Regions from separate parts of the Thauera sp. WH-1 genome, predicted to be linked through region 1. Evidence: predicted binding sites of a transcription regulator. Region 1 holds the regulator's gene; the other holds the start of a gene.
What was found. Region 1 encodes LexA, which represses DNA repair genes until DNA is damaged. Its sites were predicted from a motif close to ACTGTATNTANATACAGT; they were not measured.
Positions count from the first base shown of each region.

Region 2: the regulator LexA is predicted to act here: its motif matches at 2,377-2,394, upstream of ACMV5O_RS15235 (error-prone DNA polymerase).

Region 1 is NZ_JBLQGP010000017.1:13,664-17,869, reverse strand. Features, by position in the region: gene ACMV5O_RS15725 (FKBP-type peptidyl-prolyl cis-trans isomerase) at 1-439, opposite strand, end outside; gene ACMV5O_RS15720 (peroxiredoxin) at 429-911, opposite strand; gene ACMV5O_RS15715 (zinc-dependent alcohol dehydrogenase family protein) at 1,155-2,180, shown strand; gene lexA (transcriptional repressor LexA) at 2,257-2,865, shown strand; gene imuA (translesion DNA synthesis-associated protein ImuA) at 2,903-3,622, shown strand; gene ACMV5O_RS15700 (Y-family DNA polymerase) at 3,638-4,206, shown strand, end outside.
Region 2 is NZ_JBLQGP010000016.1:28,613-32,818, reverse strand. Features, by position in the region: gene ACMV5O_RS15250 (ABC transporter ATP-binding protein) at 1-263, opposite strand, end outside; gene ACMV5O_RS15245 (ABC transporter permease) at 265-1,155, opposite strand; gene ACMV5O_RS15240 (ABC transporter substrate-binding protein) at 1,225-2,196, opposite strand; gene ACMV5O_RS15235 (error-prone DNA polymerase) at 2,401-4,206, shown strand, end outside.

The sequences.
Region 1 (4,206 bases):
CCTCGGCGGTGGCCGGGCGGACTTCGGCGATCGTGACGTCGAACACCAGCGCCACGCCGGCGAGCGGATGGTTGCCATCGACCACCACCTTGCCATCGGCGATGTCGGTGACACGGTAGACCAGGTCTTCCTCACCGTCGTCGGACACGCGCTCGAAGCTCATGCCCACCTCGATGTTGTCGGGGAACAGCTTGGCGTCCTCGACCAGGATCAGGTCCTCGTCGTAATCACCGAAGGCGTCTTCCGGCTGCAGCTTGACCTGAAGCTGATCACCGACCTTCTTGCCGTGCAGGGCCTCTTCCAGGAGCGGAAAGATGCCGTCGTAGCCACCATGCAGATACACCAGCGGGTGATGACCGTCATCGATGACGGCGCCGTCCGGGTCGCGCACGGTATATTGCAGCGTCACCACGCTGTTCTTGACGATTTCATTTTGCATTCTGCGATTCCAGTTCCTTGACGAGTTCAAAAACCGTGGCCGCGTGGCCACGAGGCGCCACATCGTAGAGTGCGTGGCGGATCCTGCCCTGCTTGTCGATGATGAAGGTCGACCGCCGCACACCCATCTTCTTCACACCGTCGACTTCGCGCTCCTGCCAGACCTTGTAGAGTCGGCAGGCCTCGGTGTCCGAGTCCGACAGCAGGCGGATGGACAGCCCTTCCTTGTCGCGGAATTCAGCGTGGGTCAGACAGTCGTCAGGACTCACGCCAAGCACGATGCAGTCGTAGCGGGCAAACTCATCCTCGTGGTCGCTGAAATCGGCGGCCTGGAGGGTGCAACCCGGCGTGTTGTCGCGAGGGTAGAAATAGAGCACCACATTGTGCTTGCCGACCAGGGATGCGAGGTCGAAAATCTCCATATCGGCATCCGGCAGCGAGAATGCGGGGGCAATGTCTCCGCTCTGAAGCATGTGGTCTCCCTGATGTGGGGTGGATTCTAGCCGAGACATTCGACTAACACTACCGGCACCGGGTCGGACTTGGGTGTGGTCGAGCACTGGGTACTCCTCCGTGCTTGTTGTCGTGCTGTTGTCACGCGTCAGGGTGCCGCCAGCCGACACCATGGTGAAGCAATAGCCCAGATCGGGGCTGGGCTCAAGATGCAGCGCATCATTGCCGCCTCGCCTGCCCCCGTTCAATGGAGGTCATTCCTCATGCCGCACGCTGCTGCCTCGCTGCGCCCGCTCCCCGTCACCATGCGCGCCATGGTGCTCCAGCGCCCCGGTGAGCCCTTGCGCCTGCAGGCGCTGCCGGTTCCTCGACCCGGCGCGGGGCAGGTGCTGCTGCAGGTTGAGGCCTGTGGCGTGTGCCGCACCGATCTGCACCTCATCGACGGCGAGCTGCCCGAGCCCGTGCTGCCGATGATTCCAGGGCATGAGATCGTCGGCCGGGTGGTGGCGGTCGGCGAGGGCGTCACCGGCATTGCCCGCGGGCAGCGCATGGGCGTGCCCTGGCTGGGGTGGACCTGTGGCCACTGCGCCTACTGCACCGGCGCGCGCGAGAACCTGTGTGACGAGGCGCGCTTCACCGGCTACCAGATCCAGGGCGGCTATGCGGAATACACCGTCGCCGACGCACGCTACTGCTTTGCACTCGGCGACGCGCTCGATGCCGCAGCAGCGGCCCCGCTGCTGTGCGCCGGGCTCATCGGCTACCGCGCGCTGACGATGGCGGGCGACGCGCGGCGGATCGGGCTGTATGGCTTTGGCGCCGCCGCCCACATCATCGCCCAGGTGGCGCACTGGCAGGGCCGCGAAGTCCATGCCTTCACCCGTGCCGGCGACAGCGAAAGCCAGGCCTTCGCCCGCCAGCTCGGCGCGAGCTGGGTCGGCAGCGGCGCAGAGCGGCCGCCGCATGCGCTGGATGCGGCGCTGATCTTCGCGCCCGCCGGCGAGCTGGTGCCCGCCGCGCTGCGCACCCTGGCCAAGGGCGGCACCGTCGTCTGCGCCGGCATCCACATGAGCGACATTCCCTCCTTCCCCTACGACATCCTGTGGGGCGAGCGTCGCATCGTGTCGGTGGCCAACCTCACCCGCCGCGATGGCGACGAGTTTCTCGCCCTTGCGCCGCGCGTTCCGGTCCGCACCGAGATCACTCGTTTTGCGCTGGAGCAGGCCAACAGTGCGCTCGAGCGGCTGCGCCGCGGCGCCCTGCAGGGTGCGGCCGTACTCGTGCCCTGAGGCGTCTGCGCCAGTGCGTTCGACTTGCCCTCGGCGGATAACTGTTTAAAATTACAGCCACCCCATGGAGGCTGTGATGACCGCCCGAAACGAAACCCTCACCGCGCGCCAGCAGGAAATCCTCGATTTCATTCGCGCCACCCTCGAGTCCGAAGGCCGCCCGCCGACCCGCGCCGAAGTGTGCACCGCTTTCGGCTTCCGCTCGCCCAATGCCGCCGAGACCCATCTGCGCGCGCTCGCGGCCAAAGGGGCCATCCTGCTCGAGGAGGGGCGCGCGCGCGGCATCCGCCTGGCCGAGGCCCTCGGCCTGCCACTGGTCGGTCGGGTCGCGGCCGGCAGCCCCATCCTCGCCGCCGAACATGTCGAGGCCCGCTATCAACTCGACCCCGCGCTGTTCTCGCCCAAGGCCGACTACCTGCTGCGCGTGCGCGGCATGAGCATGCGTGACGCCGGCATCCTCGACGGCGACCTCATCGCCGTGCGTCGCAGCGGCGAGGCACGCAATGGCCAGATCGTCGTCGCCCGCGTGGAGGACGAGGTCACCGTCAAGACCTTGCAGCGCAAGGGCGCGCTGGTCGAACTGCTGCCGGCCAATCCCGACTACGCACCCATCGTGGTCGATACCCGCAGCGAAGCGCTGGTCATCGAGGGCATCATGGTCGGGCTGATCCGCAAGGATCACTGAGCCAGACGCCGCTGCCTGCACGCTCACACCTCTCAACATGGCCTTTCCTGCGCGCCACGCCCTGGATGAAGCCTGGCCCGCAAGCTCAGCGTCGGGTCCGGGGGCAATCCTGGCGGCCCTGCCCACGGGCAGCGTCTGGCAGGCGAACCGCATCGCACACAGCCAAAGCGAAGCGCGCCCGAGCGGTTTCGCCGCGCTCGACCGCGAACTGCCTGGTGGCGGCTGGCCCTCAGGCGCGCTGATCGAACTCCTGCTCGACCGGCCCGGTGCCGGCGAGCTGTCGCTGTTGCTGCCGCTGCTCGGCCGCACCCCCGCCGAACGCTGGATCGCCTGGGTCGCGCCACCGCTGCTGCCCTACCCCCCTGCGCTGCTGCGCGCCGGCGTGCCGCTGTCGCGGCTGCTGCTGATCCAGCCCAGGCGCAGCGAAGACGCACTGTGGGCCGCGCGCCAGGCCGCCGCGTCCGGCAGTTGCAGCGCCGTGCTGGCCTGGATGCAGAAGCTCGACAACGCCGCACTGCGCCGGCTGCAACTGGCGGCCGAAGACAGCGCGACACCGGTGTTCCTGTTTCGCCCGCGCTCGGCAGGCGGACAGGCCTCGCCCTCCCCGCTGCGGCTGGCGCTCAGCCCCGCCGGCGAGCAGTTGCGCATCGACATCCTGAAGCGCCGCGGCCCACCATCGGCCCGCCCGCTGATGCTGACGATCCACCGCGATCTGCAGCGGGACCCGGTACGCACGGGGCTGCGTCTCGCAAGCTGAGCGCCACCGCCCCCCATGCTCTGGCTCGCCATCCTGCTGCCGGCACTGCCGCTGCAAGTCTTCACCCGCGGTGCGCGCGCGGACACCGCGATCGCCGTGACGGCCGCCCCCGCCCAGGCCTGCATCCTCGCCGCCAGCCCGTTCGCCACCGCTGCGGGCGTGCGCCCCGGGCAACGCAGCGCGAGCGCGCTGGCCCTGCTGCCCGAACTGCAACTGCACGCCCGCGCGCCGGAACGCGAAGCCAGGGCGCTGCATGAGATCGCAAGCTGGGCCGCACGCTTCACCCCGCGCCTGAGCCTGTCGCCGCCCGATGCGGTCCTGCTCGAGATCGGCAGCTGCCTGCGCCTGTTCGGCAACGCCCAGCTCATCGAGGCCGAGGTGCAGGCGGGGCTGCGCGAGCTCGGCTTCGAAGCGCACACCGCCTGCGCCCCAACGGCGCTGGCCGCACGCTGGTTCGCGCGTGCCAACGGCCGCAGCCCGACCGCGGCGGACTGGCTGGACGCGCTCGAGCGCCTGCCGCTCGATGTGCTTGGCGACGAGGACGGCTGTGACGCCGCCACCCTGGCGCTACTCGCCGGCCTCGG
Region 2 (4,206 bases), on a different contig from region 1:
TCCTGGAACACGCGCGCGACGTGGCGCGCACGCGCCCACACCGGCTGGCGGGTCATATCGATGCCGTCGATCTCGATCGTGCCGCTGTCGACCCGCTGCTCGCCGGACACGGCATTGAGGAAGGTCGACTTGCCGGCGCCGTTGGAGCCGATCACGGTGACGAACTGCCCGGTCGGGATCTCGAGCGACATGCCGCGCAGGGCCTGGGTCTCGATCGGCGTGCCGGGGTTGAAGGTCAGATGCAGGTCGGTTGCCTTGAGCATGTCAGTTTCCTTTCCTCCCGGACCAGTGGGCGCGTAGCCTGGGCACCACCAGCGCGACCGTCACCAGCACGGCGGTGACGAGGTTGAGGTCCTGCGCCTGCAGGCCGATGAAGTCGGAATTGAGCGCCACGGCGATGAAGAAGCGATAGACGATGGCGCCGACGATGACCGCGATCGTCGCCAGGTAGAGCTTGCGCGAGGGCAGCAGGCTCTCGCCGACGATCACCGCCGCGAGGCCGATGACGATGGTGCCCACGCCCATCGAGATGTCCGCCCCGCCCTGGGTCTGCGCGAACAGCGCGCCCGCCAGGCCGACCAGCGCGTTCGACAGCGCCATGCCGGCGAGCACCGCCAGCCCGGTATTGACGCCCTGTGCGCGCGCCATGCGCGCGTTGGAGCCGGTGGCGCGGATGGCGAGCCCGGTCTGGGTGGAGAAATAGGCGTCGAGGCCGAGCTTGACCACGATCACGATCAGCACCAGCAGCAGCGGCCGGAAGACGTAATCGACCAGCGCCTCGGGCTGCAGCAGGTTGAACACCGTCGGCTCCATGATCAGCGGCACATTGGGCTTGCCCATGATGCGCAGGTTGATCGAGTACAGCGCGATCATCATCAGGATGCTGGCGAGCAGGTCCATGATCTTGAGGCGCACGTTGAGCCAGCCGGTGATCATGCCGGCGACCGCCCCCGCGACCGTCGCCGCGATGGTGGCGGTGAAGGGGTCGGAGCCGGAGGCGATCATGGTCGCGGCGACGGCGCCACCGAGCGGAAAGCTGCCATCGACGGTCAGGTCGGGAAAGCGCAGCAGGCGAAAGGAGATGTACACACCGAGGGCGACCAGGCTGAAGATCAGACCGATCTCCAGCGCCCCGAGCAAGGTGTAGAGCGACATGAGCAATGACCGATGAGGGAAGACAGTGGGGCACCCGCGACGGGCGCCCCGCGCCGGTGCGCCGGCGGCTTACTCGACGACCTGGGCCGCGTCCTTGACGAGATCCTCGGACAAGCTGATGCCCTGGCGCTGGGCCGCCGCCGGGTTCACATACAGCTCGAGCGTGTTGCTGGTCTCGGAGGCGATGTCGCCGGGCTTCTCGCCGTTGAGGATGCGCGCCACGATCTGGCCGGTCTGCACGCCCAGCGCCTTGTAGTCCATGCCGTAGGCTGCCACCGCGCCGCGCTTGACGCTGTCGGTGTCGGCGGCCACCAGCGGAATCTTCGCATCCATGCCGACCTTGACCAGGGCCTCGTAGGCCGACACCACGTTGTTGTCGGTGCTGGTATAGAAGACGTCGACCTTTCCGATCAGGCTGCGCGCGGCCGAGCCGACGTCGACCGAACGCGGCGCCGCCGCCTCGACCAGGCTCATGCCGTGCTTGGGCAGCAGGCTGCGCATGTGCTCGAGCACCACCACCGAGTTGGCCTCGCCCGGGTTGAACACCATGCCGACGCGCTTGGCCTCGGGCGTCACGCGCTTGATCAGCTCGATCTGCTTGTCGAGCTCGAGCGCATCGGACACGCCGGTGATGTTGCTGCCCGAGGCGGTGAGCGCGGGCACGAGCTTGGCCGCGACCGGGTCGGTCACCGCGGAGTACACCAGCGGGATGGTCTTCGTGGCCGCCGCCACCGCCTGGGCCGAAGGCGTGGCGATGGCCACGATCACATCGACCCGGTCGCCGACGAACTTGCGCGCGATCTGCGCCGCCGTGCCGGTATTGCCTTGCGCGCTCTGGTACTGCCACTTGAGGTTGCTGCCCTCCTCGAAGCCGGCCTCGGCCAGGCCCTGCTTGACGCCATCGCGCACGGCGTCCAGCGCCGGGTGCTCGACGATGGCGGTGATGGCGACGGACTTCTGCTGGGCATGGGCCGGGGCGGTCATCGCAAAAGCCAGCGCCAGCGCGCCGAACAAGGCATTGCGGGTGATCTTGAAGCGCATGAAAAACTCCTTGGCGGCCCTGTCGGCCTGAAATGGTCAGCAAACGCAGCCTGCCGCGGCGCAGGCGAAAACGCGCAAGTGTACCGAGGGCAAGCGTTTTTCGCGACAGAAACCGACAAGGCCAGCGAAGCCTGCCGCGCGCAGGACGAGCCGCGCCACCGGCATCCGCTTGCATCAAAGACTGTATTTTTTTACAGTTCCAAAGTGATTCCAGCGTATGCCGAACTCCATTGCCTCAGCAACTTCAGCTTCCAGCGTGGCGCCTCGCACCCCGAGGAGCTCGTCGCGCAGGCGGCGGCCTTCGGCTATGCCGCAATCGCCCTCACCGACGAGTGCTCGCTCGCGGGCGTGGTACGCGCCCACCGCGCCCTGCAGGCCCTGCCTGGCGAGCACCGCCCGCGGCTGATCATCGGCAGCGAGCTGCAGCTCACCGACGGCCCCTGCATCGTGCTGCTGGCGACGACGCGCGCCGGCTACGGCCAGCTGTCGCGCCTCATCACCCAGGCCCGGCGTGCCGCAGTCAAGGGGACGTACCAGCTCACGCGGGCCATGCTCGATGCGGCCTGCAGCGCCGGCGCGCAGCGCGACTGTCTCGCCTTGCTGGTGCCACCCGCCGCCTTTCCTCCCCCGGCCTTCCCCGCCGCCGCCTTCCCACCCTCGGGACACCCACCCCTCACCGCGCTCGACCCCCCCCTCGACGCCGCCAGCACAGCCCCTGAAGGCCCCCAAGCCTCCCCCGCCCACCAAGCTCTCGAAGCCGACGCGGTCTGGCTGGCGCAGCGTTATCCCGGCCGCGCCTGGATGGCGGTGACGGTGCGGCTCGACGGCCGCGACCGCGCGCGCATCACCCTGCTGCGCCGCATCGCCCGCAGCGCCGGCATCCCGGCGGTGGCCGCCAGCGGCGCGCTGATGCACGCCCGCGAGCGCCGCCCACTGGCCGACGTGATGACCGCGCTGCGCCTGCACTGCAGCGTGGCCGAAGCCGGGCTGGCGCTGGCCGCCAATGCCGAGCAGCGCCTGCACGACCGCGACACCCTCGCCCGCCGCTATCCGCCCGCCCTGCTCGCCGAAACCCTGGCGGTCGCCGAACGCTGCAGCTTCAGCCTCGACGAGCTGCGCTACGAATACCCCGCCGAACTCGTCCCCGACGGCGAAACCCCGGCGCGCTGGCTGCGCCGGCTGGTCGAGGGCGGGCTGGCATGGCGCTACGGCAAGGATGCAAAGGCCCCCTGCGCGCCCCCTTCCGCGCCTGCGGGCAGGCAAACCACACCGCCGCGCATCGCCCGCCCCGCCTCCACCGCCACCCCGCCACGACCGGCCGAGGACCCCGCACCACCGCCGGTGCGCGCGCAAATCGAACACGAGCTGGCGCTGATCGCCGAGCTCGGCTACGAGCCCTACTTCCTCACCGTGCACGACATCGTCCGCTTCGCCCGCGAGGCCGGCATCCTGTGCCAGGGCCGCGGCTCGGCGGCGAACTCGGTGGTGTGCTGGGCGCTCGGCATCACCGAGGTCGATCCGCAGCTCGGCATCATGCTGGTCGAGCGCTTCATCTCGCGCGAGCGCAACGAGCCGCCCGACATCGACGTCGACTTCGAGCACGACCGCCGCGAGGAAGTCATCCAGTACATCTACCGCAAGTACGGCCGCGAGCGCGCCGCGCTGGCCGCCACCGTGATCAGCTACCGCGCGCGCAGCGCGCTGCGCGACGTCGGCCGCGCACTCGGCCTGGACGAAGCGCTGGTCGAGCGCCTGACGCGCGCGCACCACTGGTTCGACGGCCGCCGCATCCAGCCCGAACGCCTGATGGAGGCCGGGCTCGACTCCGCCAGCCCGGTCACCCGGCGCCTGGTCGCACTCACCGAGGAACTCATCGGCTTTCCGCGCCACCTGTCGCAGCACGTCGGCGGCTTCGTCATCGCCCGTGGCCGGCTCGACGAGCTGGTGCCGGTCGAGAACGCCGCCATGGCCGAGCGCACCGTGATCCAGTGGGACAAGGACGACCTCGAC